3 regions of the Bombilactobacillus sp. ESL1092 genome follow, and region 2 is predicted to be linked to each of the others. Evidence: predicted binding sites of a transcription regulator. Region 2 holds the regulator's gene; each other region holds the start of a gene.

Region 1 (10,890 bases), 600 kb from region 2:
TACCAATAACCACATCGAGGTGAGCAACAATCTCTTCGCCTTTTTCGGTTAACATCATCCCTGATTTAGAGGAGCTAATTAAGCCACTAGTTTTAAACAAATCTGTTTCCCGCCGCAAAACTCGTTCTGAAAGATCCAACTCACTTGCCAAGATCCGCCGACCAATTGGTTGCATCCAGCGAATTTCCTGCAAAATTCGATAACGCTTTCGCAGGGTACTTAAAAAATCTGGTGCAATGGCTTCGATCCAACCAAGTTCATCGTTGACTGACGATGCATTTGCCGTGGGACTAATTTTGTCCCTGTGTGGCATATTAAGACCCATCCAATCAAAAAATATATGTGAGTAACATTTCCAACTCACAACAAGATTATAACAACTTAATTTTTAATTTGCAATAAACAAAACCACTTTTTTACAGAAAAAAATGGTTCATCACAAAATTGTAATGAACCACCAACTATGCGCCACCTGGGAGTCGAACCCAGATCCCAAGAACCGGAATCTTGTGTGCTATCCATTACACTAGCGGCGCAATACATGAAATATATTACACGATGAAAGAACATTTGGCAATACCTAAATAGATTTTTTATTAATTATTTTCAACACTTTAACTGCAGATCTTACCTCATAGTAAAATGATAAGTTTCATTTTGGGTGCTTACTACTTAAATCTATTGATTAGTTTCAAATGATTTTGGAAAATAAATTTCAAGTACTAAAAATGGTGGACAAATCCATTAATGACGGTATTTTTAGCTTTGCAATGGTATCTAATCGTTCTTTTTCTTGAAGCAAAAAACTTTCTTTTCCAATAATGTTATGTATACTATGTTCTTGTAATAAAATTTGGGAGGAAAAATTATGACTAAAAAAATTGGAGTTATCGTCGGTAGTTTACGTAAGCAATCTTTTTCCAAGGCAATCGCTAATGCAATGAAAGAAATGTTTCCTGAAGGCTACGATGCACAATTAATCGATATCAGTGACTTGCCAATCTTCAACCAAGATTTTGAAGATGGTGAATTAGAAGAGCCAGCTAGTTACAGCCGTTTCCGTAATGATGTTAAAGACATGGATGCTATTTTATTCGTTACCCCAGAATATAACCGCAGCACGCCCGCTGTTTTAAAGAACGCCCTTGATGTCGGTTCTCGTCCTTATGGACAAAGCGTTTGGGATAAGAAGCCTGCTGCAGTTGTTAGTGTTTCACCTGGTGCCCCTGGTGCTTTTGGTGCTAATCACCACTTACGCCAATCATTAGTCTTCTTAAACATGCCAACTTTGCAACAGCCTGAAGCTTACCTAGGCAATGTAATGAATTACTTAGATGACAATGGTCAAGTTAATAATGACAATACAAAGCAATTCTTACAATCCATTGTTGATGCATTTGTTGAATTGATCAATCGGTATTAAGATATTCAATCAGAACTTTTTTCAAGTTCGCACATGAAGGACTCTTAGAGTCCTTTTTTTAATAATCAATTTATTACTATTAAGCAATCTGAAAATGAAGTCATGAGAGTTGACTTTTTTTAAATATATGATAAATTAGCAGAGTAATGTATAGAGTGCTAATAAGCAATAGGAGGCTTTTTTATGTTAGTTCCTACAGTTATTGAACAAAATTCACGTGGTGAACGTGCCTACGATATTTATTCTCGTTTATTAAAAGACCGCATCATTATGTTATCGGGCGAAGTTACTGATGATTTAGCTAATACGGTCATTGCCCAACTGTTATTCTTGGATGCTCAAGATTCTGAAAAAGATATTTATATGTACATCAACTCTCCTGGTGGCTCTGTAACCGCCGGCTTAGCAATTATGGATACTATGAATTTTGTCAAAGCCGATGTGCAAACCATTGCTATGGGAATGGCTGCTTCAATGGCTAGTGTCTTATTATCTTCTGGTGCTAAGGGCAAACGCTTTGCTTTACCAAACTCCACGGTCTTAATTCACCAACCTTCTGGCGGCGCTCAAGGTCAACAAACCGAAATTGAAATTGTGGCTGAAGAGATTTTAAAGACCCGCAAACGTTTAAATAAAATCTTAGCAGATAATTCTGGCCAAGATATCAAAACCATTGAACGCGATACTGAACGTGATAACTATTTAACCGCTCAAGAAGCTAAAGATTATGGCTTAATTGATGATATTATGACTAACAATTCAAATAAATAATTGGGCAAATTAATCATTACAAAAAACACGACCTTATGGCCGTGTTTTTTTATTCAATCACTTTACCAACACCTTGTTCAGTAATCACAAAATCAACAGGATAATCTAGCGACGTTACTGGTACTTGTGCGCTTTGCAACTGCGCAAAGCATAATGCCACTGTCGTTGCTGTTAACGACTGTTGTTGTAAATAACGATCATAATAACCGCCACCATAACCCAAACGTTTGCCCACTAAGGAGCAAGTTAAACACGGTACAATCACTAAATCTAATTCTGCTGGAGCAATAATAGGCGCTGTGATTGGTGGCTCTAAAACTCCTAAAGAACTTTTTTGTAGTGCTCGTTGTCCTTGAAACAGTTGCGCTTGCATCCGATGTTGTGCATAAACTCGCGGTAAGGCTATCACCTTCTGCTCACTTTGCGCCACCTTAACCAAAGGCTGCGTCGCCAATTCTGAACCCACGGACCAATAAGTAAAAATCGTGTGACTCATTTGAAACTGTGGCAAATTAATTAACAAGTTCGTGATAACTTTGGTTGCTTGTTTACGATAGCTCGGTGATAGCTGCGCCCGCCGTTTTAAAAGTTCTTGACGTAACTGCGCCTTCTGCTGCTCAATTGCCGTCATAACTATAACGTACTCTTTAACTTAGGATAGCCACTTTGCGCCACCAATTGATCGTATTGCTGAGCAAATTCTTGTTCTTCTTGGTTACGATACCCTTCAAAAAGTACCTCTTTGATATCTTCTTGATTAAAAAAACAAAAATCTTCGGTTTCATCGACACCATTGGGATACAAAACACCCGAATAATCAAAATAACCAATTTGATTTTTCTTTTCTTCAAACAGTGCTGCACGGTTCACGATCATTAAGGGCGTTTCCTGATCACCCTTTAAGGTTACTACTGAGCCAATTGGTAAAATTTTCATATGATTCTCCTTACAATGATGCAATTAAATTATTCAAAAAATGTAAAGCAATGTTATAGCGCATATCGCCTTGATACAAAACATACGTGGTTGCTAACAAACAACCAGCTAAAATATAGGGAATGACTACTAAACTAAAAGCCGGAGCATGCATCAATCCAAAAATTGCACCTGACAAAACAATTGCTAAGACCGTTTGTCCATTATTTTTTAACTTTGGAAAAAAATATTTAAAAAATAATCCACGAAAAATGAATTCTTCGATAATGGGACCAAAAATAATCGTAAACAAGTTCAACATAATTGGCGATTTTTTAGCCAATAAATCCAGTTCTTGTTGATTAGCAGAGGTCGGAAACAAATTACTTAAAAGACCAATCAAGAACATTATAATAAATAAGCCGACAAAAGTAAGCCCCGCATGTTTGACAGGTGGCCAAGTTGTTCGCAAAGCTGGTAAGTGGCGGTATTTATTCCACAATGCAGCAATCAATGCTCCCATCAAGATGAACAATAAGACAAGCAGTAGGATCAATTCTAAGCTTGACACTTGTCGTTGCAATAAGGGGATAGCAATAGGCGTTTGCGCCAACGAATACAATAAAAAATAACCAACTAAAACTGCAATGTGCCGTACATTTCGTTGGCTACTTCTAGTTACTTTCATACAAAATAATCCTCACTTTTTAAAATAATGGAAAACCACTAGTGAGCCAAAAGCCTAAGGTAATGACAATGACAGCTCCCAATAGCATCAGCCATAACCAGTTACTAGTTAATTTATGTTGCTGCTTTTTCGCAAAAGCCATTTCAATAATTCCGATTAAGACCAACGCTGCCAAAAGTTTGATAATTGTTAATAATGGATGTTCATGCCACGGATAAGGTAACATGACTACTCCACTGATTAACAATACTAAATAACCTAGCCGCGCAATCATTGCCCATAATTTGGGATGTTGCCCATTTTTTCGTAAACCACTAATGACTGCAATTATTAAAATTAGTACGACAATTAAATGTAACCAAGGCCAGAACATCTAACTTCACCCTTTCCAATTTAATAACTTTTATTTTAGTAGATCATTGTAATTAAGCAATAATTACACAAAAAATGTTCGCAAATCTTAACAGATTACACGAACATTTTTTATTACTGCAATTCTTCACTAATTAACGCAAATATTTAATCAATTCTCGCGCCCGACGCAAAGAAACATATGCGCTACTACCATCTTGAAACCTTAATTGTTTAGTTTTGTTATCATACTTACAAGGTTGTTGCAAATTGACTAAATAACTCTTATCACTCCGAAACAGCTCTTGATAACGATGTGCCAAATTATTCAAACTACCTAAAAATTCAGTTTCCCGCGTTTTGGTATGCAACAAGACATGACCAGCAGCAACTTCTGCCGTCGTCAGATATAATACCTGATCTAACGGAACCGTGAAATAACGACTACCAATTCGGTAAGAAAACATTCGCTGTTGTGGTTGTTCTATCGCTTGATAGTCCACAATGGCTAAATGTAAATCTTCACGTATTTTGGTTTCAACGCTATCCAAGCCATGATCTTTATCAATAAAATCTAATGGTGCTACTCGCCGTTCAATAGTCATCACGGCTAATTCATCATGGATAGAAATAAAAACAATCTTAGCTTGTGGTAATAAGTGACGAATTTCTACCGCCAATTGCAGACCAGCATGCGTATTGTTATTAATTTCCATATCTAAGAAAAACAAGCCGTAATTGCTATCGCTTTCTTGAGCCATTGATAATAATTCCAGTGGCGATAGTGTCTGACAAATCAACTCCATGTCCATATGATTATCACTAATTGCACTACGAATAATCTTAGCGTACTGTATTTGCTGTTCTTGATTATCTTCAAGCAAATATACTGGGAGCATCACTATCCCTCCTCTGTAATTATTAATGTAATACATAAGTGGTTCTCACCTAGTTGCGTATCTAACCAAAGTTGTTCATCATCTCTAATTAACTGCCGGACATTAGTTAATCCCACACCTTGATGAGCAGCTTTCGTTGTATACCCGGATTCAAATAATTGATGCACATTTTTAATATTCGATGCTGCATTATCAACCACAATCTCGACTTGACCAGTAGATGCCACAAACGAACAGCCAACAACTTGATCTTTTTCTTTTTGTGCTTGTTCAATCGCATTATCTAACAAAATTCCCAGAACTCTAACAACTGTCAAAATATTAACTTGTTGTAATCGAATTTCTTGAGTTAATTCAAGCCGTAATTGAACGCCGGCATGTTGAGCTGTTAAAAACTTTTGGATAACCAAGCCACGAATTGGATCATTTTTTAAATAATCAATATTCGCAATGGTCATCTGCTTCAAATCTTGCTTAATCGGTTGTTGCTTTAGTAGCTCTTGATAATAATCAGTTAATTGTTGATTATTACCATTTTTGACAAAACCTTCTAAACCCAATAACATATTTTGGTAGTCATGCTTAAATTTGCGTAACTCTGAATATTGCTGTTCAATACTAGATAAATCTGCACGCAGTTGGCGATCTTCTCTAACCCTTTGCTCGGCCTGTTGCCGCGCTACATAAGCCTTAAAAAATAGCCAAGCGTAAACTATTGTCCATGTCGCAAAGACCACAAATAATAACAAAATTAATGATAATGCAGTATAAGTGGATTTAACTTTATCACTAGTAACTAAAATAGCTTCTACAATAAGAAACAGCGTAAAAATAAAAATAAACAAGTACTTAGATAAATCCATAGTTTTAAAATAAAATAAAAAATTTGTTATTTTAAATTTATAAAAAGCATCTATGCTTATAAAGCAAACTATTAAAATTAAGGTAATAAAGTTAGCCCAAAATACCACCCCAACATTATTATAAAGATTGTAAACATTAGATATTCTAAATATAAATTGTACAAAAATACTGATAAAAATTAAAAGGACAATAGATACAGTCTTAATAGTATAGCTAAAATAATCCAACTTTTTATATTTAATAAATGAAAAAGATATAGAAGAAATTAGCCATAATAAAAAATACAAATTACCTACTTCACTACCAATACACCCCCAAAAGAATGCTACTAATAGATCCGTAAGAATAAAGTACAAATGATATTTACGATTAAAGTAATGAATAAGATTTAACACCAAATATAAGATAAAAAAATTATCAAAAATATCAACCCATAAATTAACAAAAATCATCTATTATCCATGTTTGTGAATTAAGTGCCATATCCATTCATGAAGTGGTTCATTTGGTGCAACTACCGTTGCCATTGTAGAAGCTTGTGCACCACCGGTAACTTTTTGTAATTCTGTATCTGATAAATTCTTCAACATAATAAATACCTCCCTTATAACTGATATTATAGTCCAAGAATTAAATTAGTCAGCAATATTTTATTAACGCTTACTTTTCGCCCATAATCAAAATCATTTTAATCTATTTATAATCATTTGATTAGATTTTAATTATTTAAAGCCAAAAAATATCTCAACTTTATTTATTCAGCTGCTTTTTCATTAATGATAATCGGGTGGCTAAGGGCGTTCCGGTTAAATCTTTGGTATAAGTCGTCACTTTCTGATATTCTTTACAAATTTGCCGCACAGTTTTTAATTCAGTGGAACTAAGATTCTTATTAAAGACCACAATTAAATCTGCATCCTGAATCTGCTCTGCTAAAACTTGCGGTGCTTCCTGACCAGTTAAGGAGCGATAATCGCCAGCTCTTAAAGTAATTGTATCTTTCGTTTCCGCCAATTTACTACCAATAGTTAAAATCTTTAATCCCTTAAAAAGGGGCTTAAACTTGCGCCGTTTATGTTTAGCAGTGGTCGCTTCGAGCACGGGCCTAGTGATATTTTCAGTATTTGAATATTTCCAAATGATTTTGCCAGATGCTGGATTATTAATTTCGTGGGCATAATCAACCACATCTCCTGCTGCCAATTGAAAAGGTTCAATATCTTCATCAGTTAATAAAATAATCTTTTGCGTTCCAGAATCATCATTAAATTCAATATACAATTGATCAGAATCAGATTGCTGTTGCACTAATAATTGCGACTTAACTTCTCGCACAGCCAACGCGACTTCACGACTACGATCCAAAACTTCAAACTGATATGGTGATTCTACAGTGTTTTGCACATTAACAGTTTCTGATGTCAAAGTGGCGCGGACAAGATCTCCTGAACGTAAATTTAATTGCCGGACAACTGCTTCCGGAACTGGAACAGGTTGAGTTAGATCAAGCATTCCTCCGCGTAATAATTGCTTAAAATATCCCGTAACCTCCTGTGCTTTAGGACCGCCAGCTGATAATTCTGCTGGCAAATCCCGTGCCGATAGAGGCACGTCAGCATCCAAAAAAGTAGCTTTATCAATGGCTGATAAAATATTTAATTGTTCCTGCATCCGCACCACAATAGTTGATAGATTATTTTCATTGATACTTTGGTTAAGGCTACTGATTTCTGCTTGAATTAAATAAATTAATTTGTCTTTTTTCAAAAATTATCCCTTCAATTCATTAATTAAAAAATACACAAAAACTTTATTTTAGTTTAATAATAACATATGTGAACAAATTCAAAAACGAAAGTATTACTTAAAATACAAAATATTTTTAATTGAACCATAAAATAAGCTAACACTTAATCAATTTCAAACTTTTTTGCAATATTTTTTATCACAATTACTGGCTTAAATTACTAAAAAAGCTAGGACCTCTAGTGTCTAATGGTTAGACAGCTTTGATCCTAGCTGTAATTTTTCAATTAATAATTTTACTTAAAAACTGGCAATTGCTTGCTCAATTGGTTGTTCCCCACTACTGAGGTCAAATGCTTGCTTAATCGTGAGCGGATTTTTTAAACAAGCCACAATAGTTGCCGCTACATCAGCGCGGGCAATAGAGCGCAAGCCCGCATCAGTTTGTAAACTCAACCGTGATGCTAGTTGGATACGTCCTTGCCCAACAGCATTAGTTAAAACTGCCGGGCGAATAATCGTATAATTCAAGCCGCTGTGCAGTAGCCATTGATCAGCATAATATTTAGCAGCGTAATAATAATTTCCCGTTGATAACTCCTGCCGTTGATAAGACCATAATCCACGATTGTCAGCTTGGAGAGCACTAACCATCACGAAACGTTGGGTCTGCGCTAACTGAGCAGCTTGAATCATTTTAATCGCCCCATCTAAGTCAATCATCATGGTTTGATCTGCCCCAGTTTTGCCACCAGAACCCGCGGCAAACACCACTGCATCAATATTTTGGGTTGCTTGCACCAGTTGATTTAACTCACCGGCCAAATCAATGAATTGCGTGGCCACACTTTGAGCCTGATAAGCAGCGATTTGCGCAGACTGTCTTAGACCCGCCACAACCTGAATTTGTGGTTCTGACTGTAATTGTTGAACTACTAATCGTCCAATTTGACCATGAGCTCCTACCACTAAAACACGCATTAATTTATCTCCTTAAACTTCTAATCCAGCAGTTCTTTTACTTTTAATCAAATCATTAAGTTTGCGTAAGCGGTGATTAATTCCAGACTTAGAAATTGAGCCACTGGGTACTAGCTGTCCTAATTCGGTTAGAGACATCTCCGGATTAGCTAAACGTAATTCCGCAATTTCCTTAAGCTTCGGGGGTAACGTTTCTAAGCCAAAATTATCTTGCCAAAATTTAATATTTTCAACTTGCTGACTCGCCGCCTTAATTGTTTTATTAATATTGGCATTTTCACAGTTGACTAAACGATTAACCGAGTTCCGCATATCGCGCACAATGCGAATATCTTCAAACTTTAACATTGCTGACGTGGCGCCAATCACCCGTAAAAAGTCCGAAATTTTTTCAGCTTCTTTCAGGTAAACAATATAACCACTGCGCCGAGCCGTCGCCCGCGCATGCAAGTTAAATTGATTCATCAATTGCAAAATTCCCTGATTCTGATCTTCATATAAGGAATAAATTTCTAAATGATAACTAGAAGTTTCCGGATTATTGACACTTCCCCCCGCTAAAAAGGCTCCCCGCAAATAGGACCGTGCGCGTTGTTTGGAATTCAGCACATCTGCTGGGATATCAGTCCGAATTTGAAAGCCGTTAACTTCTACAATACGTAAATCGGCTAAAATAGGCTGCACCTGCCGGCGCAAGCGTACAATATACTGATTATTCTTTTTCAATTTCATTTTGCGACGAACCACTAGATCCGCCTCCACGGTATACAACTGTTGCAATAACGCGTAAATCCGCCGCGCAATCGCGGGATTTTCTGTTTGAACATCCAAAATAAAATGATGATCAACTAACGATAAACTGCCATTCATTCGAATTAAAGCCGATAATTCGGCCCGCGCATGCTCTGGATGAACTTCTAGACTAGTTAATTCTTTTTTGACAGTGCTGGCATAAGAAGCCATCAGACATACCACCTTTTTTACATACAAAACTCATTTTTATTGTTTTCTAGTGCCCGCTTGAAAAGCCAAGTTTAACAATTCTCGCGCCACTTTATCACCATCATGAAAGGCACCGCCATCATGCAACGATAAATAATCATCCGTAATGACACGACAGCCTTGTTGCCGTAAGCCTGCAAAATCCGACTTAACTTGCGCCAAATATTCATTGTATTTTTCATGATCCATATAATCACTCGGAACTGGCTTACCATTAACTAACACGGTGTTAATATAGTGCCCGCCCAAATGACGATTCAACACCCGCACATGATCTGCATCTGTAAAATTAACAGTTTCGCCAATCTGCGTCATAATATTACAAATATAAACCACTTCTGCTGAAGTTTGTTGCAAAGCCTGCTGCACATTACTAATCATTAAATTCGGTAAAATACTCGTAAATAAACTTCCCGGTCCTAACACAATCACATCGGCCTGCATAATAGCTGCTAAGACCGGCAAAACTGCCGCGGGCTTTTGCTTGGGATTATTGGTATCACTCACCCAGACGCGTTGAATATTTTTACCTGCGTAAGTAATTTCGTGTTCACCAGCTAATTGCGTACCATCTGTAAATTCAGCATGCAAAGTCAGTGGTGAATTAGATACTGGAAAGACGTGTCCTTCCACCTCCATCATTTTGGCCAACTGTTGCACTGCATCAAAAATATCATTTTGATACATTTCTGATAAAGCCGCAATCACCAAATTGCCAATCGCATGCCCCGCCAAAAAAGAATCATCACTATTAAAGCGATATTGAAAAACGTCTAACGGTAATTGCTCCCAATTAGACAAAGAAACTAACACATTACGAATATCTCCTGGGGGAACCACATTAATATAATTACGAATAGCTCCGGAGGAGCCACCATTATCTGCTACAGTCACTACGGCTGTGATGTCAGCATTTAATTGCTGTAAACTGTGTAGGATAACAGGTAAGCCTGTTCCACCACCAATTACCGTGATTTTAGGCTTCCGCCCTTTAATAACCTTGATAGTCTTCGTAGTATCTCTCATGAACGATTCACCGACTCCTTATGTCGATTGATATCTCGATGATCAATTTTGACATCATAATTTAATTGTTGTAAATCTTCTCCTAATCGTTGAGCGATGGCGACCGAACGGTGCTGGCCACCAGTACAACCAATGGCAATTGTCAACATCGTTTTGCCTTCTTGTTGATATTGGGGAATGATCGTTTTCATTAAAGTAAAATATTGTTGATAAAATTGCTGTGC
Region 2 (10,890 bases):
GGAGCGTCCAATTCGGCAAGTAACGATTAAACAATTTGATTTATTAGCGGCCAGTCAATTTGATGAAGTGCAACAACAACAAACTTGTGAATTTTTAGTGCGGTGCAGTAAAGGCACCTATATTCGGACTTTAGCCGTGCAATTAGGGCAGTATCTTCATTTGCCGGCGCATATGAGTCGTTTAACGAGAACTTATGGTGGTGGTTTTAAACTACAGGAGACTTGGACTTTAGAACAAATCAAACTGCAGTTGGCTCAAGGCCAAATGGATTTTTGTTTGCCGTTGAATGTAGCTTTTACAGACCAAATGCCACTGTATGAATTGACTGCTGCGCAATGGCAAGTGGTGCAAAACGGCGGTGCCATTCAGTTGCCTTCAACTGAGGAACAGGTCTTACTGACTTGGCAGCATCAAGTCAAAGCATTGTATCATTTACAAAATCAGAACTATGTTCCGCAAATTATGCTTTTAAAAAATGATAGGTGAGTAAATCGTGGAAGTTCAAATTTTAAAATATCCCTTTCAGCAGCAGTTGAAAATTCCGGCACGGCAAGTTTTGGCGGCGGGTTTTTTTGATGGCGTGCACCTCGGTCATCAAAATGTGATTAAAACGGCAGTACGGCTGGCGCATACGCGGCAACAACCAGCGGCAGTTTTGACGTTTGACCGCCATCCTATTGAAGTTTATCAACCGCAAAAAGTGACGGGAACGTTCCAGTATCTGACGCCATTTCAACGCAAACTAGAATTGTTTCAAGAATTACAAGTAGATATTGTCTATGTAGTAGAGTTTAATCCCATTTTGGCGCATTTAGCACCTCAAAAATTTGTCGAAGATTTTTTGTTGCGCTTGCATATTACAACTTTAGTGGCCGGCTTTGATTGGACCTTTGGCCCCAAAGAGATTGCGACCATGACGTATTTACGCCAGTTAGTCCAACAACGCTTTGAAATTGTAGAGATTCCTTCTTTAAATTTCGATCATGAAAAAATTTCTTCTACTAATATTCGCACAGCGTTACAGACGGATCAGATTCAACACGCTAATTTATTATTGGGTTATAATTACCAAAACCAAGGTCCAGTGGTTCACGGTTATCAAATGGGGCGGCAGTTGGGTTTTCCCACAGCTAATTTAGCTTTAAGCGCAGAGCAATTAGTTCCTAGCTTGGGTGTTTACGTCACACGAGTCAAAGTTGGTGATGACTGGTTCCCAGCGATGACTTCCGTTGGCCGGAATGTGACTTTTAAAAGGGGCAATAATCCGGTCACAGTAGAGGCTAATCTCTTAGACTTTGATCAAGATCTCTATGGTCAAGAAGTCCAAATTCAATGGTTAAAATATTTACGTCCCGAAATTAAATTTGCTGACGCCCCGGCATTGGTGCAGCAATTACGACAAGATCAGCAAGCTACCGAAAATTATTTCAGAAAATAATAGCAACTAACTTGACATAGTGCTAATAGCTTGCTATATTTAACATTGTTAGCACTAATATATCAAGAGTGCTAAAAGCGAGGTGATTTGGTTTGATAACTGATCGTCAAGCTGCAATTTTAAAGGCAATTGTTCAACAATATATTGAAACGGGGCAACCTATTGGCTCGAAGGCTTTAATGGATCGGTTACCAATTCATGTGAGTTCGGCAACTATTCGCAATGACATGGCAAATTTAGAGAGTTTGGGTCTGATTGAAAAGATTCATTTGTCATCAGGACGGGTGCCTTCAGATAGTGGTTATCGGTACTATTTGGATCACCTGTTAACGCCGATAGATGTTTCGGAGCAAACTTCAGAAATCATTCATTCTGATTTTGCCAAACAACGCTTTACCAAAATTGATGAGATTGTTGCGCAGTCCGCTAAAATTCTCTCAACTTTGACAAGTTATACGGCCATTGCTTTAGGACCTGAGAGTGATAATACTGTTTTAACTGGTTTTCGAATTGTAGACTTGGGTAACAGTCAAGTCATGGCTATTATGGTAACTAGTGATGGAGCTGTTTATAATCAAGTGTATCGCTTAGAAGCAGATATTGCGGCTGATCGTTTGGAAGCGGTCGTGCGCATTATCAATGATCAATTAGTAGGTCAGACTTTGAATGAGGTTTCCAAGCGATTAAAGACTGATTTTCCTAAACTGGTGGCACAATATTTACAGACTCCAGATGGTTTTTTGTCAATTTTTGATGATATCTTAGATAAAGTTGCCGCCGATCATTTCTTTGTGGACGGTAAATCTAATTTATTTAACTACGTTGATACCCGTAATAGTGACAGTTTAAAGAGTTTGTATTCATTGTTTGACAGTGACCATAATTTAGCCAAGCTTTTGGGAATGGATCAGAATCTCAGTGATGATGATTCTAATAATCAAGGAATTAAGGTCCATTTGGGTGCTGAATTAGCGCCGCAAATATTGAATAATTATAGTTTGATTACCGCCAAATATAGTGTGGGCGTTCACGGTGATGGCTTAATTGCCCTCTTAGGTCCCACTAATATGCCTTATTCACAAGTGATTGGTTTAATTACCTCTTTACGTTATGAATTGGCAAAGCGGTTAATTGATTATTTTCAAGAACTAAATGGTAATTCAAGTTAGGAGGCGTGTTTATGACGAAACCCGAAATAGATCCGGAAGAGTTTCCTTCAGAAAAAGCTTCAGCAAAGAAAGCAGCTGCTAATGATCAAAAAAAAGTGGCATCCAGCAAAGATCAGGATGAACCAGCCACAGCCAAGCCAGCTGCTGATGAAGTGGTAGACAAACTATTAGATGCTAATCAAAAATTAGAAAAAGATTTAAAAGCAAGTCAAGATCAGGAGTTACGCTTACAAGCGGAAATTCAAAATATTAAAAAGCATAATCAACAAGAACAGGCTAGTTTAATTAAGTATGATGGACAAAAGTTAGCGACAGCTATTTTACCATCAATTGACAATTTAGAACGTGCACTACAAGCAAGTAGTGCCGATCAGACCAATGACGGCCTAATTACTGGTGTGCAGATGGTTTTAAAACATTTGAAGCAAGCATTAGCGGAAAATGATATTACTGAAATTAAAGCTTTGAATGAAAAATTTGATCCGACGATTCATCAGGCGGTGCAAACAGTAGCAAGTGATGATGAGCATCCAGCAGACACGGTGGTGCAAGTATTACAGGCCGGTTATCAATTAAAAGATCGCGTTTTGCGGCCAAGTATGGTTGTTGTGGCACAATAAATTAATTTAATGGAGAAGGTTTAATTAATGTCAAAAATTATCGGAATTGATTTAGGAACAACTAATTCAGCAGTTGCTGTTTTAGAAGGTGGCGACCCGAAGATTATTGCTAATCCAGAAGGCGGCCGGACTACACCATCAGTAGTTGCTTTTAAAGATGGTGAAACACAAGTTGGTGAAGTGGCTAAGCGGCAAGCAATTACCAACCCGAATACGATTTCTTCTATCAAACGCCACATTGGTGAAGCTGGCTATAAAGTCAATGTTGATGGCAAAGAATATACACCACAAGAAATTTCGGCCATGATTTTGCAATACATTAAAAACTTTGCAGAAAAATATTTGGGTGAAGAAGTGACTGAAGCGGTAATTACCGTGCCAGCTTACTTCAATGACTCACAACGGCAAGCTACCAAAGATGCTGGTAAAATTGCTGGTTTAGATGTTAAACGGATTATTAATGAACCAACAGCTTCTGCTTTAGCTTATGGTTTAGATAAAAGTGATGCCGATGAAAAAGTCTTAGTTTACGATTTAGGTGGTGGGACTTTTGATGTTTCCGTTTTGGAATTAGGCGATGGCGTTTTCCAAGTATTGTCAACTAATGGTGATACCCATTTAGGTGGCGATGACTTTGATAATGCTATTATGGATTGGTTAGTCGCTGACTTTAAAGCGCAAAATCAAATTGACTTATCACAAGATAAGATGGCTTTGCAACGGTTGAAAGATGCTGCTGAAAAAGCGAAAAAAGATTTATCTGGTGTGAGTGAAACGGAAATCAGTTTGCCATTTATTTCTGCTGGCCCTGCTGGCCCGTTGCATTTACAGACTACTTTATCGCGCGCTAAATTTAATGAATTAACAGCTGATTTAGTTGACCGGACAAAGATTCCGGTACAAAATGCTTTAAAAGATGCCGATTTAAGCAGTTCTGATATTGATAAAGTTATTTTAAACGGTGGTTCAACGCGTATTCCTGCGGTACAAGAAGCAGTTAAACAATGGACTGGTAAAGAACCCGATCATTCGATTAACCCTGATGAAGCTGTTGCTTTAGGAGCAGCCATTCAAGGCGGTGTGATTACTGGCGATGTGAAAGATGTGGTCTTGTTAGATGTTACGCCACTATCTTTAGGAATTGAAACAATGGGTGGTGTTTCCACTAAGTTAATTGATCGGAATACGACGATTCCAACCAGCAAGTCACAAGTCTTCTCAACAGCTGCGGACAACCAACCAGCAGTAGACATTCATGTTTTACAAGGTGAACGTTCGATGGCCGCTGATAACAAGACTTTAGGTCGGTTCCAGTTAACAGATATTCCTGCTGCTCCGCGAGGCGTCCCACAAATTGAAGTTAAGTTTGATATTGATAAAAACGGAATTGTTAATGTTTCTGCAAAAGATTTAGGCACTGGTAAATCACAGAAGATTACAATTAAGAGTTCATCTGGTTTATCCGATGAAGAAATTGAGCGGATGAAAAAAGAAGCTCAAGAAAATGAAGAGTCTGATAAGAAGCGCAAAGAGGAAGCCGATTTGCGTAACGAAGTTGATCAATTGATCTTTACAACTGATAAGACTTTGAAAGACTTAGAAGGTAAAGTTTCTGAAGATGAAATTAAGAAGGCTACGGATGCAAAAGAAGCTTTGAAGAAAGCCCAAGCTGACAATAATTTGGAAGAAATGAAAGCCAAGAAGGACGATTTGAATAAAATTGTTCAAGATTTATCAGTGAAATTGTATCAACAAGCTCAAGATGCGCAACAAGCCCAAGGTGATGCGAACGCTAATAATTCTGATGCTAAGAATGATGGCGATAGTACCGTAGATGGCGATTTTAAGGAAGTTGACCCTGATAAAAACAAATAAGAGCGCGAATTAACTTGGAACCATTATTTGGGGTGTAGCTACTTGTTAGAATTAACGGCCTAGATTAAAAGTTCAAAGTTTGTATCTAAAAAAGTCAAATTACTAAATCCAGGTTTGGACGTTAGAATTTGACTCTTTTAGTGTTTAAAAGTGCTAGTTTGTGATTTTGGGAAAATTTTAGTTATTGAAAGAAAGGTTAAGTCAGATATGGATCCTTATGAAACTTTAGGTCTGGACCGCAATGCTTCAGAAGACGAGATTAAGCGGGCTTACCGTAAATTATCTAAAAAGTATCATCCCGACCTGAATAAAGCACCTGATGCGGAACAAAAGTTTAAAGAAGTTAATGAAGCCTACGAAATCTTGAAAGATCCGCAAAGAAAAGCCCAGTTTGATCAATACGGTTCCACCGATCAGCAAGCTGGCGGCCAAGGTTTCGGCGGTCAAGGCTTCGGTGGTTTTGATACGAATGGCTTCGGCGATTTTGGCGATATTTTTGACTCGTTTTTTGGTGGTGGCAGTCGGCGCCAAGCTGATCCTACCGCTCCACGGAAGGGCCAAGACTTGGAATACCGGATGAAAATTACTTTTGAAGAAGCTATTTTCGGTGGTAAAAAGACGATTCGCTATAATCGCAGTGAACAATGTCCAGATTGTCAAGGCTCGGGGGCCAAGGCTGGGACAAGCCCCAAAACTTGTCATAAATGTCAGGGAAGTGGACATATTACCGTTAACCAGCGTACTCCATTAGGAATGATGCAGAGTCAACAAGTCTGTGATGTCTGTGGTGGAACTGGTCAAGAAATTGAAGAAAAGTGTCCTACTTGCCATGGACGGGGTAAGATTACCAAAAGTCATGCAGTCGAAATTGATATTCCTGCAGGAATTGATAATTTGCAGCGGATGCGCTTAGATGGTCAGGGGGCTGCTGGTGATAATAAAGGTCCTTATGGTGATTTGTTTGTTACGTTTGAAGTTGAAGCCAGCAAGCATTTTGAACGGCATGATACGACTATTTACTCGCATGAAACAATTTCGTTCCCACAAGCCGCTTTAGGTGATGAGATTAAAGTCAAAACGGTGCGTGGACAAGTGGAATTGCGAATTCCGGCTGGTACACAGTCAGGAACGGTCTTTAAACTTAAAGGGCAAGGAGTACCCGGTTTGCATGGTGGTGTCGGTGATCAACAGGTTCGCGTAGAAATCGTGACCCCCAAGCACTTAAATGAAAAACAAAAAGAAGCCTTACAGACTTTTGCACAATTAGGTGGTGCTAAGGTCAAAGAACAGGACAGGAATTTCTTTGAGCGGATGCGTGACAATATGAAAGATAAGTTTAAATAAGTGACCTGTTTACACGATTAGTCAATCAGGTTAACGATTTTGCTCAGAAAATTAATTATTTTGTTTCAAAAAGTAAATTGTTTAATTGAGGCGCAGACTAGTTCATTCAAGCGAGTTGTGCGACTGTCGTCTCAATTTTTAATGACAATTTATCAAAAATTAAATTGATTACTCAAGTAACCAGTTGCAAATTAATTGCAGGACTTAAAGCTGTTGATGGTTTTAGGTCCTTGTTTGTAATTAAGACGTCAGTGCGTTGCAGAAAAAATTAGTTTACAATTATCGTGTTCACGAGCTGGAGATTAGCCGGGGAATGGTCTTTTGTCAGCGGGAAATTTTTGATATAGTAAACCAAGAGAGCTATAAATGTGAATTTGGAATGAGGATTAATAATATGCCACAATCTGATTTAGAAAATAAACAAAAATATATTCGTAATTTTTCCATTGTTGCTCATATTGACCATGGTAAATCGACGATTGCCGACCGAATCTTAGAATTAACAGATACTGTCTCACAACGAGATATGGAAAATCAAGTTTTGGATGACATGGATATTGAACGTGAACGGGGGATAACGATTAAGTTAAACGCAGTTGAATTGAAGTATCAAGCTAAAGATGGGCATACTTACACGTTTCATTTAATCGATACCCCCGGACATGTCGATTTTTCTTATGAAGTATCGCGGAGTTTAGCGGCTTGCGAAGGTGCCTTATTAGTAGTGGATGCTGCGCAGGGTGTGCAAGCACAAACAATGGCGAATGCGTATTTAGCGGTTGATAATGATTTAGAGATTGTGCCAGTGATTAATAAAATTGATTTACCATCGGCGGATGCGGAACGTGTTAAATTAGAAATTACAGATATGATTGGCATTGATGCCGAGAATGCTGTATTAACAAGTGCCAAAAGTGGCTTAGGCATTGCTGATTTATTGGAACGGATCGTGCAAGATGTGCCAGCACCGACAGGCGATTTGACGGCTCCGTTAAAGGCCTTAATTTTTGACTCTGTTTACGATAGTTATCGTGGTGTGGTATTAAGCGTGCGAATTTTCGATGGCCAAGTCAAAGTTGGTGATCACATTAAATTAATGAGTAATGGCAAAGTTTTTGAAGTCACAGAAGTGGGTGTCATGTCTCCCAAAGCTGTTCCACGGGAATTCTTGAGTGTTGGTGATGTCGGTTATATTACTGCTAGTATTAAAAGTGTTCAAGATACGCGAGTGGGTGATACGATTACTCTAGCTGAGCAGCCGACCGCCCAAGCTTTGGCCGGCTATCGGCAAATTACCCCAATGGTCTATTCTGGTATGTATCCGGTAGATAATGCCAAATACGGCGATTTACGTGAGTCATTAGAGAAATTACAATTGAATGATGCTTCCCTGGAATTTGTACCTGAAACTTCCCAAGCCTTAGGGTTTGGTTTTCGGGTCGGTTTTTTAGGTTTATTGCATATGGATGTCATTCAAGAACGGCTTGAACGGGAATTTAACTTGGACTTGATCATGACAGCTCCGTCCGTTAACTATAAAGTAATTTTGACGGACCAAACGACGAAGATTATTGATAACCCATCACAAATGCCGGATCCTTCGGAAATTCAGGAGATTCAAGAGCCGATGGTTAAAGCTGAAATTATGGTTCCGAAAGATTATGTCGGCGCAGTGATGGAATTGGCTCAACGCAAGCGGGGCCAATTTGATACGATGGATTATTTGGATGATTACCACGTTAATGTAGTTTATCGTTTACCATTAGCCGAAATTATCTATGATTTCTTTGATACTTTAAAGTCTAATACGCGTGGTTTTGCTTCCTTAGATTATCAAATTATTGGCTATCAACCTTCGAAAATGGTTAAGATGGATATTTTATTGAATTCACAACCCGTTGATGCGTTAAGTTTTATCGTCCATGAAGATTTTGCTTATCGGCGGGGACGGCAAATTGTCCAAAAGTTAAAGGGAATTATTCCCCGGCAGCAATTTGAAGTGGCTATTCAAGCGGCGATTGGTAATAAGATTGTGGCGCGTTCTACTGTGAAAGCTTATCGTAAAGATGTGACCGGACCACTATATGGTGGGGATCAAACCCGGAAAAATAAACTATTGGATAAACAAAAGCGGGGTAAGAAACGCATGAAAGAAGTGGGGAGTGTGACTGTTCCCCAAGCAGCCTTTATGGCAGTTTTACAAATGGATGATGATGATTTACAAAAATAGTTCAGTTGTTTTGGCAAAGTTAATTTGATTCTTCAAAGGCAGGTCCAGGGGTAAGCCATGAAAAAAATTGTAAAATATTGCGGAACATTCATTATTTTGGTAGTAGCATTAGCATTAATTTTTAATGGACAAATTAAGTCTTTTATGGTTCGTCAATTATCACAGCAAAGTTTGTCATCTTTGACAGCTAAACAGGTTCATCAGAATAATTTAAAATCAGCTTCCTTTGATTTTTCTAAAGTTAAATCTATTAGTGTGCAACAAGTGGCGAAAGCCAGTGTACAAAAAAATGCCCCCATGATTGGCAAAATTGCTATTCCGTCCGTTAATTTACAGTTGCCGATTGTTAAAGGAATTGACGATAATGCTTTAGCGACCGGAGCGGGCACTATGAAACCTGATGAAAAAATGGGGCAGGGTAATTATGCTTTAGCTGGCCATTATATGACCCAAAAGGGCGCCTTGTTTTCGCCAATTTCTAATACGCAAATTGGGGATTTAATTTATATAACTGACTTATCCAGTGTTTATACGTATAAAATTACTTTAAAGCAAGTTATTTCACCCAAAGCCACTTGGCGGATTGATGACCAAGGTAAGCAGAAAATGATTAGTTTGATTACCTGTGCCGATGGCGGTGCGAATCGGTGGATTGTTCAAGGCAATTTGGTTAAAGCCCGCGTGGCTAATCGCGCAACTTTAGCAATTTTTGATTAGAGGTTAAAAAATTTGAGTTTACTATATCAATGGCAAAAAGCCGATTTGAACCAAACAGCTCAATTAAAGCAATTGGCTCAAAAACTGCAGTTGCCGTTATTTGTGGTGCAACTACTGAATCAACGTGGGATCAAAACTAGTCAAGAAATTCAACAATTTTTACAACCAGATCTGAAACAGTTAGCAGACCCATACCTTTTGCATGATATGCAGCCAGCAATAGATAGGATTACTCAAGCAATTGTTGCTGGAGAGCAAATTTTAATTTATGGGGATTATGATGCTGACGGAATTACTAGTACGACCATTTTGACAGAAGCCATTACTAATTTGGGTGGTCAAGTGGATTACTTTATTCCGGATCGCTTTCAAGATGGTTATGGTCCAAACCTTGAACGTTACCAACAGTTTATTGCTCAAGGAGTCCAATTAATCATTACTGTCGATAATGGCATTACTGGTGTGCAAGAGGTGGCATATGCGAACGCGCACGGCGTTGATGTCATTATTACGGACCATCATACACTGCCGAAACAATTGCCAGCAGCGTTAGCGATTGTGCACCCAGCCTTAGCTACCAATCAACAGGCGGCATATCCTTGTCCATACTTGTCGGGTGCCGGAGTAGCTTTTAAAGTCGCGAGTGCTTTGTTAGACGAAGTCCCCGTTGATTTATTAGACTTGGCGGCAATCGGGACGATAGCTGATGTGATGGAACTAGTAGGTGAGAATCGCGTTATTGTTACTTTTGGGTTACAACAAATGCAGACTCAAGAACGCAGCGGCTTAGCGGCATTAGCGAAAGTGGCCCATTTGAACTGGTCTACTTTAAATGAAGATGATGTCGCTTTTCAAATTGCTCCGCGGTTAAATGCGTTAGGCCGGCTGGACCAGGCTCAAAAAGGAGTCGACTTATTGTTAACTTTCGATGAAGAGCAAGCGCAAAGTTTGGCGAAAACCATTGATCAGTTTAATCAGCAACGTAAAGATTTAACACAGGAAGTGTTTACAGCCGCCTGGCAACAAGCGCAGGAGCAATTGGCGGCGGGACAACACGTCTTAGTTTTGGCTGCTGAAGATTGGCATCAGGGAATTTTAGGAGTTGTAGCTGGTAAAGTTTTACAACAAAGTGGTTGTCCCACCTTAGTGTTTCACATTGATGAACACCAGGTGGCAACTGGTTCTGGGCGCAGTAATGAGCAGTTTGATTTATATACGGCGCTAGCAAGTCAAGCCGATTTATATCAAAAATTTGGTGGTCATGCGCAGGCTTGTGGTTTAACGTTAGATGCAGCTTTGTTAGAGCAACTCAAGCAACGGTTAAATCAATTACCGCAAGCTTTACAATTAGATTTAACGCAAAAGCCCCAACAAACGTATGATTTAACAGTAGCAGCGACGGATTTGTCATTAGATTTTTACAAACAACTGCGGCGGTTAGCGCCTTTTGGTCAGGGCAATTCCCAGCCCATGTTCAAGATTATTAATTTTCAGCA
Region 3 (10,890 bases), 330 kb from region 2:
TGCGTCAATTCGGCTTCATCATAAAAAGCCATGTGTTCGACAATCCCAAAGCGACTCCGCAAAGGTGAAGATAATTGGCCTGCCCGAGTCGTCGCACCAATCAAGGTAAACGGCGGTAATGGGTAGTGAATTGCGTGGGCATCGGAGCCTTGACCGACGACGATATCAATATAAAAGTCCTCCATCGCCGAATACAAAATTTCTTCAATATTTTTTGGTAGACGATGAATTTCATCAATAAATAACACATCACCAGCTTGTAATTCACTCAAAATAGCAACCAAATCACCCGGTTTTTCAATTGATGGCCCCGTCGTCGTTCGCAGATTGACTTGTAACTCATGGGCAATCACCAAAGCTAGCGTTGTCTTACCTAATCCAGGCGGTCCGTACAACAAGACATGATCCAGTGCTTCCTGACGCTTTAGAGCTGCTTGAATATAGACATGCAATTCATGTTTGACTTTTTCTTGTCCCAAGTACTGGTCCAAAGTTTGAGGCCGTAAAGATTGTTCAACCGCAGCTTCTTGATCATCGAGAATTTGATCATCAGTTAAATGATCCTTGTCAGACATCTAATCACCTCAGTTCTTAATGTAATAATTTTAAACCTGCCCGGACGTAATCACCCGCGTTCTGGGCCGTCACTTGACTTAAAGCCGTTTCAATTTTTTGTAATTCTTTTTGAGAATAACCTAAAGCGGCTAACGCCGCCAAGCCATCAGCAAAGTCTTTATTAGCAGTTGCTGTTGATACATGACTAAATAAGTTAGAGGGATTGGTTGCCAGAGTTGTTTTGGGTAATTTATCTTTTAAATCCAAAACAATTTGTTGCGCCGTTTTTTTACCAACACCAGGAAACTTCGTCAGAAATTGCACATCGTCGCTCCCAATTGCTTCAATCAATCCCGAATGATCATCATCAGCCAAAATAGCTAACGCACTTTTGGGACCAATTCCAGAAACCGAAGTTAATTGTAAAAATAATTGTTTTTCTGCTAAGTCATAAAAACCATAGAGGGATTGATCATTATCACGAATAATTTGTTCAATATAAAGCTTGAGTGGTTCGTCTGTCTGGTAACGATAAGGGTTCGCCACCAAGATATGATAACCAATGTGTTGGACCTCTAATACCACATAAGTGGGATAAATCGCCGTAATAATTCCCTGAAAATATTCAAACACAATAAAACCTCACTTAAACCGTCTAGATTGATGGGGATCTTGAATTCTCTTAAACATCTTTTGGATTTCCGCATCACTAAAATGAATTAATGTCGGCCGCCCATGCGGACAATTATACGGATTTTGGGCTTGTGCTAATTGATCCAAAATTGCCTGGGCCTGAGGCCGGTCCAAATGATGATTAGCCTTAATAGATAATTTACAGCTCATAGTAATCGCTGTTTGTTCTCGAAAACGGGCTATATTAATTTTACCGTCTTGCAAAATATAATCAATCATTTCTCGAATCGTCTTTTCTTCTTGCTCAACGCCAATCCAAGTAGGATGGCTAGTTACCACAAAACTATTTTGTCCAAACGGAGCAATCTCCACCCCCACCTGACGTAATAAATCTAAGTGTGCACTTAAAGTAATCGCCTCTGAATTCGCGTAATCCAAAATTAACGGTACCAATAATTTTTGTTGATCGCTACTAACTTGACCAATTTCTTGACTAAATTGCTCATACTTCACCCGTTCTTGAGCAGCATGTTGGTCAACCAGATAAAAACCATCGCCACTTTGAGCTACTAAATAAGTTTCATGAATTTGTGTCAGGAATTGTAATTGGGGAAAAGCTGGTTGGGATAACGACTGTTGTGCCACTGACTTGACTTTGGGTGTAGCATCCGACGCTTTTGGTGGTAATTGCGTCAGAGTGGCATCTTGTTGAGCAATTTCCTGCATTTTTTGATCCCATTGTTGTAGATGCTGGGGATCTTGAAAGATTTCTTGTAAATGCACTGCTCCTGGTTGAATCCAATTAGTCGTTGGCGTGGTCTTGGTAACAGATGGTTCACGTAAAAAAGATGTTGCCGCATTAAATGACTCATCAGTTTGCACAAAAGACGGTCTTGGTTTGGAGGGAGTTGTTTTTAAAGCATCCGGAATTAAATTTAATTGACCCAACGCTTGTGCAACGCTTTGTTCAATTAAATTAGCTAATTGTTGTTCTTTACTCAAGCGAACTTCACGCTTGGTTGGATGAACATTAACATCAACTAATAACGGATCAGTCGTAATTTCTAGAACACCTATAGGATAGCGCCCAACCATTAACTTTGAACCATACCCCGCCAAAAAAGCTTTACTTAATTGATAATTATGAATGTAGCGTTGATTAATTAACAGTGCGATATAATTGCGGTTAGCTCTCGTTTGTTCTGGCAAAGATAAATAACCTTGAACTTGAAAATCAGCATCAATACCTTGACAAGAAATTAAGTCAGCTGCTACTTTGCGGCCATAGATTCCCGCAATAGTTTGTTTGAGATCGCCGTTACCCGAAGTTCGCACTAAGGTTTTCTTTTCATTATTTAATCTCAATGCAATCTGGGGGTGACCTAAGGCTAGATGATTCACAACCTCAACTACTTTTTTTAACTCAGTATTTAAAGTTTTGATATATTTTAACCGCACGGGTGTATTGTAAAATAAATCGGTCACCACCACTGTGGTCCCCTTTTTAGCCGCGGTCACCTGTGGCGTTTGGAATTGTCCACCCGCTACTTGCAACAGCGTGCCACTGGCTCCATCGGTACTAGTAGTAAGCACGACTTTGGCAACTGCAGCAATACTAGCCAAAGCCTCACCCCGAAACCCTAAAGTCTGTACATTAAATAAGTCCTGGGTTGAACTGATTTTACTAGTGGCATGCGGTTGAAACGCTAGCTGAACTTGATCTCTAGCAATACCATCACCGTTATCAACAACCTTAATTTGCGAAATACCCGCATCTTGCACTTGAATTTCAATTTGTGTTGCGTGTGCGTCAATTGCATTTTCTACTAATTCTTTGACCACGGATGCTGGCCGTTCTACCACTTCGCCTGCGGCAATTTGATTACTTAAAGTACTTGGTAATTCATGAATTTCTGCCATTGAATATCCCTACTCTAATCTAATTTACAGCTAATGTTTACTAACACAATTGGCTTGCAAAAATTCTCAGCAGTTAGTATTGCTACTACTTAATTTTTGAACAACTTTGATGCAGAAAATTAATGTAATTTGGCTTGTAATTGATACAAGAAATTTAACGCCTCTAATGGCGTCATATTCAACACATTAGCTTGTTGCAATTCTTGTAATAATTCTTGATGAGTAGCATCACTTTCTGAAAATAAAGATAATTGTTGCTCCACTGGGGCTTCTTGTACCTGATTAACGACGGGTTGGACTGCTTGGGAAACTGGTGGTTTTTGTAAATTAGTCGGTTTGTGTTCCAGATTATCTAAAATCTCTTGTGCCCGCTGTAATAGATCAGTCGGCAAACCTGCCAATTTTGCAACATGAATTCCGTACGACTTATCAGCGGGACCTGCTAAAACCTTATGCAAAAAGACTAATTGCCCATTTTCTTGAGTTGCATCCACGTGTACATTCGTTACTGTGGTTAAATCTTGAGCTAATTGGGTTAATTCATGATAGTGTGTGGAAAACAGCGTTTTGGCATGAACTGTTTGATCTAAATACTCAATAATTGCCTGTGCCAAAGCCATGCCATCATAAGTCGCCGTTCCCCGCCCAATTTCATCAAAAATAATCAAAGAATTACTCGTCGCGTGCTGTAAAGCATCATTGGCTTCCATCATTTCGACCATAAAGGTGGAATTGCCCGCAATTAAATCATCAGCGGCACCAATCCGCGTAAAAATCTGATCAAAAATCGGCAGCGTAGCCGCATCGGCGGGAACAAAACATCCAATCTGCGCCATAATGACAATTAACGCCGTTTGCCGCATATATGTGCTTTTACCAGACATATTAGGACCTGTAATTAATAGAATATCAGTTTGATCGTTCATCTTCACATCGTTAGGAATATAACTATCACTACCTAATACTTTTTCAACCACCGGATGACGACCATTAACAATTTTAATTTCATGATTGTGCGTAAATTGTGGGCGAACATAATGCTGATCCTCACTAATTACCGCAAAACTTTGTAAAACATCCAACCGGGCCAAAATTTGAGCTAACGCTTGAATTTGCTCAATTTGGTCTTTAATTTGTTGCCGAACTTGTTTGAATAATTGGTGTTCTAGTAACGTTGATTTTTCTTCTGCTTCCAAAATCAAACGTTCTTTGTCTTTTAATTCCGGCGTAATATAGCGTTCTGAATTAGTTAATGTTTGCTTACGTTCATAACGATCCGTGGGCACTTGGGCTTTATTCGCATTAGTTACTTCAATATAGTAACCAAACACTCGGTTAAAACCAATTTTTAAGTTCTTAATGCCTGTAGCTTGTTGTTCATCTGCTTGTAGTTGAGCAATCCAAGCCTTCCCATTCGTCATCGCACTACGGTATTGATCGAGTTGTTGATCGTAATGATCCCGAATTAAGTTACCTTCCGTCACAGAAATTGGCGGATCGTCAACAATCGCTTGTTGAATCAATTGCACAACTTCCTGACATTCTGGCATTTTGGTTAACAAATCATCTAGTAACGGATCATGTAAATCTAACAAAGTTTCCTTAATTAAAGGAACTTGCTGTAAAGAAGTTGCCAATTGAATCAAATCGCGCCCATTAACATTGCCAAACGCAATTCGCCCGGCTAAACGTTCCAGATCATAAACCTTCGTTAAATAATCTTGTAAATTGCCCCGTTGAAAAAAATTATCCAATAAAATTTGAACTAAATCTTGACGCTTTTGAAGAAGAGCTGCATCTAGTAATGGGCGTTGCAGCCATTGCTTTAACAAACGGCTACCCATCGCAGTCTTAGTTTTGTCTAATAGCCAAGCTAATGTCCCTGACTTTTCTCCGGTCCTTAGGGAACGAAATAATTCTAAGTTACTTTGAACATTGTGATCCATTTGTAAATATTTACTAGTTTGGTAAACTTGGGCGATCTGCAAGTGCGCCAAAGAACGTTTTTGAGTTTCAATTAAATAAGAAATTAAATAAGTAATCGCCTGACGTTGGAGCTCAGACTGGACTTTTTGCGTCACAAAAGCTACTTCGGCGTAAGCTTGCTGGGGTTGCTCACTGGATACCAAAATTCCCATCTTTTTTAGTTGGTCCTGTTGGTCTTGATCTAGAGTGGCCGCAATCACAACTTCCTTAGAGCGTAAATTTAATAATTCATTTTGAACTTGCTGCCAATTATGAAACGCAGTTACCCGCACTTCACCGGTGGACAAGTCCGTATAGGCAAAACCATATTCTTGATCTTGAAAAATTACGGCCGCCAAATAATTATTCTCTCGGCTTTGATTCGGCTTATCTTCCAAACTAGTTCCTGGCGTGACTAATTTGATAATCCCGCGCTTGACCATCCCCTTAGCTTCTTTGGGATCTTCTAATTGCTCACAAATAGCAACTTTATACCCTTTATCTACCAAAACATCAATATAACTTTGCACGGCATGGTGGGGCACCCCACACATGGGAATCGGATCAGCGGCATTTTTATTACGGGCTGTCAAGGTTAATTCTAGTATTTGTGCCCCTTTGATTGCATCATCGTAAAACATTTCATAGAAATCACCAATCCGATAAAACAAAAAAGCATCTGGATAATCCTTTTTAATTTTTAAATATTGTTGCATCATTGGTGTATCTTTAGTAGTTTGTGGCATACAAAACTCCTCTAGGCTAGGATCTTATTGATCAGATTAATTCAAAAAACAACAACTTTTATTCAACAAACGGACGATCCGGATTAATTTGATACGCATGAATTTTATTTTTCGTTTCTAGATCAATTACGCAATAATTAATTTGGGGACGACCATGTTCCGTTAATTCATAACGAGTTGGTCTCTGTGTTAAAAAGCGGCGAATACTACTCTGGGCTTGAACGCCAATAATTCCGTCATAATCCCCCGTCATGCCCACATCTGTCAAAAATGCTGTCCCTTTCGGCAGAACTCGGGCATCATTGGTTTGCACATGTGTATGTGTCCCGACAACTGCCGCCACTCGACCATCTAAATAGTAAGCCAATGCCGCTTTTTCACTAGTTGTTTCTGCATGAAAGTCAATAAAAATTTGCGCTTGATCCGGAATTTGCGCCAATAATTGATCAGCTATTTGAAAAGGGTCGTCAATTGCATTCATTAAAGCGCGCCCCTGTAAATTAATTACTGCTAATTGCTCCTGATTGACTTGTTTAATTGTCATTCCTGCTCCCGGAACTACCCCGGGGTAATTAGCAGGTCGCACCAAATTATCATTCTGTTCCAGTAAATCATTCACTTCTGACTGATCAAAAGCATGATTTCCCAGCGTAATCACATCTGCTCCCGCTTTTAAAATCTTTTTAAATTGTTGTTCCTTAATGCCTCGTCCTTTAGCAGCATTTTCACCGTTAACAATCGTCACTTGGGGGCGAAAATGTGCCTTGATTTGTGGAAGATATGTTTGCAAAGCTTGCAGTCCCAAATCTCCCATGACATCACCCACAAAAATAATTCGCATAAATACTTTCCTTATCTATTATTTAGCTACTTAAGACTTAATGATACCACTAAAACTTCTGCTAATTAATCTCATTAATGCCGAAGTGTTTTAGAATTAGTAATTGACGCAAAAATCCGTGCGATTAAAAAAAGACATTTCCGAAGAAATGTCTTTTTGATTAACAATCAATATTAATTACATCATACCGCCCATACCAGCATTAGGGTCAGCTGGTGCTGCAGGAGCAGCAGGTTCAGGCTTATCAGCAACAACAGCCTCTGTTGTTAAAATCAAAGCCGAAACGCTGGCTGCATTTTGTAAAGCAGAGCGAGTTACTTTAGTTGGGTCAATAATTCCGGCCTCAACCATATTTTCCCACTTGTCAGTTGCGGCATTATAACCAACTTCATTATCTTGTGCCTTCAAATGTTCAACAATGACAGAGCCTTCTTTGCCGGCATTTTCTGCAATTTGCCGAACTGGTGCTTCTAAAGCCCGCTTAACAATGTTAATACCAGTTTGCACATCGCCAGTTTCGCTTTCAGCTAATTTAGCAACAGCTGGAATGACATTCATCAAAGCTGTACCACCACCAGCAACGTAGCCTTCTTCAACAGCGGCCCGCGTAGCATTCAAAGCATCTTCAATCCGATATTTGCGTTCTTTTAATTCGGTTTCAGTAGCGGCACCAACTTTAATCACACCAACGCCACCAGCTAATTTAGCTAAACGTTCTTGTAACTTTTCACGGTCAAAGTCAGAAGTTGTTTCGCTAACTTGCTTCTTAATTAAATCAACCCGTTCATCAATCGCATCTTTAGAACCAGAACCTTGGACAATTGTTGTGTTGTCTTTAGTAACAGTTACACGACCTGCTTGACCTAATTGATCAATGGTTGTGTCTTTTAATTCTAAGCCTAAATCAGCTGTAATGACAGTACCACCAGTCAAGATCGCAATATCTTCTAACTGTTCCTTACGACGATCGCCAAAACCAGGTGCTTTAACAGCTACAACATTGAACGTGCCCCGAACCTTGTTCAAAACCAATGTTGGTAAAGCTTCACCATCAACATCATCAGCAATAATCAATAAAGCTTTGCCTTGTTGCACGATTGATTGTAATAATGGCAAAATATCTTGAATGTTGGAAATCTTCTTGTCAGTAATTAAAATGTATGGATTATCTAAATCGGCTTCCATTTTATCGTTATCAGTTACCATGTATTGTGATAAGTAACCACGATCAAATTGCATACCTTCAACAACATCAGAAGTTGTTTCAATACCCTTTGATTCTTCAATGGTAATTACACCATCATGGCCAACTTTTTCCATCGCATCGGCAATTAATTCACCAACTTGTTGATTGGAAGAAGAAACTGCGGCAACTTGAGCAATTTGATCACGGCCACTAACTTCGTGAGAAATCTTCCGCAATTCATCAACAGCAGTAGCAGTAGCCTTCTCAATTCCCGTCCGAATACCAACAGGGTTCGCACCAGCAGTTACGTTCTTCATGCCTTCTTGAATAATTGCTTGAGCTAAAACTGTCGCAGTGGTTGTACCGTCACCGGCAATATCATTAGTCTTTGAAGCAACTTCAGAAACTAATTTAGCACCCATATTTTCAAAATGATCTTCTAATTCAATATCTTTGGCGATAGTTACACCATCGTTGGTAATATTTGGAGAACCATAGGATTGTTCCAAAACAACGTTACGACCTTTAGGTCCAATTGTTGTTTTTACTGTATCTGCTAATTTATTAACGCCTTCAAGCATCTTAGCCCGTGCGTCTTCTGAAAATTTAATTTCTTTTGTCATTTTTCAGCCACCTCAATTATTATTTAATACTTTATGTTCTTAATTTCTAATTAATTACAAAAATTAGTCAACAATTGCCATGACATCTTTTTCATGCATTACGAGATATTTTTGGCCGTCATACTTAACTTCTGAACCAGCATATTTATCAAATAAGACTTTATCGCCTTTTTGAATGCTTAATTCAATTGTTTTACCTTCTGGTGTCCGTTCACCGGCGCCAACAGCAATAACTTCACCAACTTGTGGCTTTTCTTTAGCATTATTGGCTAGAACAATTCCACCAACTGTTTGTTCCTTTTCTTCATCAACTTGTACCAGAATACGATCACCTAATGGCTTTAACAAAGTAATCCCTCCAAATAAAAACATTTTTAGCACTCTTAGCACTCATCTTTATATAGTGCTAATACAAGTTCTATAATAACATGTTCCTTTCCAGATGCAAGTATTTCCGTTTAAAAATATTCGGAAAACTTACTTTTTTACAGTAGCACAGATCGCTTTGAAAGCACATTAATTGGCTCAAAATCTAGTAATCTTCCTTTACTTTTTTTAATCAAAAAGTCGCCCGTAATGGACGACTCACTTGATTTATCAAATTTGGAGCATAAATAGCTTTCAAGCCACGTATGCAATTATTAGATAATTAATTTTGCAAAATAGTTTTCAAATTGTTGACCCGATTCAGCTATGACTAGCGAGGAATTTGAAACATACCATCCTTTTTAGCGTAAGCTTTACCATAAGTCATATCATATTCTAATAACCGATAATCTTTATAAACTCGTGATTGATCCCACTTAGCATTTTTAGGGCCGTGAACATTTTTAGCAGTTAACGCATACGTATCGTTGCTTACTTTGGTTCGATTCTGTTGGCCCGTACCAGAAATTTGTAGTGGTTTGGTCAAAACTGGAACTTGCTGTTGTAATTGTTCCAATAATTGATAAAACGGGGTTTGCGGATAGTTAAGTTGTTGCAATAACTGTAAGGACATATAGTTGGGCGAGAAGTAATTATAATGATGCGTCTGTAAAGGAAAATTAGCCGCCATCACAAACGGCGTTGCATGAGAATACAAGGTATTCTGATTGAAGAGATCATCATAAATACCATCACCAGGATAATGATCGCCATACATGACAATTAACGTTTTTTGCTTAGCATGTTGATAATGTTGCACTAATTGCTTAAACGCTTGATCCGAATCGTGAACTTCTTGAAGATAAGCTTCTAATTTTTTAGTCTTATCAGCATCTCCGGCTACTTTATTCTGGAGTTGATAAGAACTTTTGGGACCTATTTCTGCTTGATAAGGCATATGGTTTTGCATCGTCAACATCAAACTAAATTGGCGACTAGACTTTTTTTGTTGTGCATAAAAGTTCGGATAAGCGGATGCATCTGTATCATACAAACCATGTGGTGACTTCTTTAAATGCTGTAATTTCGACTGATCTTGGAATTTATGGATACCGATCGCTGGATAAGCTTGATTTCTACGATACATAGTACCGGCATAAGGATGGTAGGCCTGTGAATTATAGCCAGCATCATTTAAATAATGCATGACACTCGGAAAATATTTTTTATTCGGTAAAATATCCTGATAGGGCGTATTGTTTAAAAAGTAATTGGAGAAACCCGTGTTGGCTTCAAATTCAATATTAGCCGTCCCCCCACCAAAACCAGGAGACACCATATAACCGCCAGCTTGTTGGACCGTTGGATTCGTAATCATCTTAGAAATATAAGGCATCGGATTTTTATTGCCAACAAGGGGATACCATTTCTGTGTCCGTAAAGGATTGGTTAAAGATTCATTTAAAATATAAATAATGTTAACTTTCCCAACTTTTTTCCCTTGATTGGCTTTAACCAAACCTTTTTGATAACGTTTAGTAATTTGCTTCATAGTCGCCGCGCTATAATTAGCAGGCTTAATCATTGGCGTAGAATGGGCATTAAAGACAAAACCAATTAAAGTACCCCGATTACGATAATTGGCCAATTGTGAACGATCAACATTAGTAATATTATGCTTCGCCAATTGTTTAGAAGCAAAAGAGCGCGTATTTCCTGCTTGTGAGAACAAGCTTAAAGCTATTATTGCTAACACCAAAAAGCCAATTCTCAACGGCCACAGCACCCGATGATTTTTTAACCACAAGCCTTTGGTAACTTTGTGTAACAGGTAGGCCGCTACAAGTAGTAATACAATGCCAATGGCTAAAAGTAATAATGATTGCCAACTGACCATTTTAATTAAACCACCAGCTTGACCAGCCATGTTTAAATCATTAGGTAACAATGGTTCAGAACGTGAAATAATTTTATTAAAGTCCACATATAAAATAATACTGAAAATAATGACGCTCAGGGATATTCCCCACCAATAATCACCTAACAGCGCAATTA

The links. Region 2 encodes HrcA, which represses chaperone genes, less so after heat shock. Its sites were predicted from a motif close to TTAGCACTCNNNNNNNNNGAGTGCTAA; they were not measured.
Region 1: the regulator HrcA is predicted to act here: its motif matches at 1,559-1,585, upstream of clpP (ATP-dependent Clp endopeptidase proteolytic subunit ClpP).
Region 3: the regulator HrcA is predicted to act here: its motif matches at 8,853-8,879, upstream of groES (co-chaperone GroES).

The regions. Positions count from the first base shown of each region.
Region 1 covers NZ_CM176594.1:392,227-403,116, forward strand. The annotation lists gene AC3B6Y_RS01970 (sugar-binding transcriptional regulator) at 1-313, opposite strand, end outside; tRNA gene AC3B6Y_RS01975 (tRNA-Arg) at 465-536, opposite strand; gene AC3B6Y_RS01980 (NADPH-dependent FMN reductase) at 869-1,423, shown strand; gene clpP (ATP-dependent Clp endopeptidase proteolytic subunit ClpP) at 1,607-2,194, shown strand; gene AC3B6Y_RS01990 (5-formyltetrahydrofolate cyclo-ligase) at 2,244-2,825, opposite strand; gene AC3B6Y_RS01995 (DUF4176 domain-containing protein) at 2,828-3,130, opposite strand; gene AC3B6Y_RS02000 (CPBP family intramembrane glutamic endopeptidase) at 3,141-3,797, opposite strand; gene AC3B6Y_RS02005 (YisL family protein) at 3,817-4,170, opposite strand; gene AC3B6Y_RS02010 (response regulator transcription factor) at 4,304-5,047, opposite strand; gene AC3B6Y_RS02015 (sensor histidine kinase) at 5,050-5,910, opposite strand; gene AC3B6Y_RS02020 (bacteriocin) at 6,367-6,501, opposite strand; gene AC3B6Y_RS02025 (hypothetical protein) at 6,662-7,678, opposite strand; gene AC3B6Y_RS02030 (SDR family oxidoreductase) at 7,958-8,638, opposite strand; gene whiA (DNA-binding protein WhiA) at 8,651-9,601, opposite strand; gene AC3B6Y_RS02040 (gluconeogenesis factor YvcK family protein) at 9,638-10,666, opposite strand; gene rapZ (RNase adapter RapZ) at 10,663-10,890, opposite strand, start outside.
Region 2 covers NZ_CM176594.1:1,677,998-1,688,887, forward strand. The annotation lists gene truB (tRNA pseudouridine(55) synthase TruB) at 1-487, shown strand, start outside; gene ribF (riboflavin biosynthesis protein RibF) at 495-1,439, shown strand; gene hrcA (heat-inducible transcriptional repressor HrcA) at 1,532-2,608, shown strand; gene grpE (nucleotide exchange factor GrpE) at 2,620-3,228, shown strand; gene dnaK (molecular chaperone DnaK) at 3,256-5,103, shown strand; gene dnaJ (molecular chaperone DnaJ) at 5,311-6,447, shown strand; gene lepA (translation elongation factor 4) at 6,842-8,677, shown strand; gene AC3B6Y_RS07950 (class A sortase) at 8,735-9,394, shown strand; gene recJ (single-stranded-DNA-specific exonuclease RecJ) at 9,407-10,890, shown strand, end outside.
Region 3 covers NZ_CM176594.1:1,344,724-1,355,613, reverse strand. The annotation lists gene ruvB (Holliday junction branch migration DNA helicase RuvB) at 1-575, opposite strand, end outside; gene ruvA (Holliday junction branch migration protein RuvA) at 592-1,188, opposite strand; gene mutL (DNA mismatch repair endonuclease MutL) at 1,198-3,108, opposite strand; gene mutS (DNA mismatch repair protein MutS) at 3,228-5,819, opposite strand; gene AC3B6Y_RS06155 (TIGR00282 family metallophosphoesterase) at 5,878-6,660, opposite strand; gene groL (chaperonin GroEL) at 6,838-8,469, opposite strand; gene groES (co-chaperone GroES) at 8,533-8,817, opposite strand; gene AC3B6Y_RS06140 (LTA synthase family protein) at 9,167-10,890, opposite strand, start outside.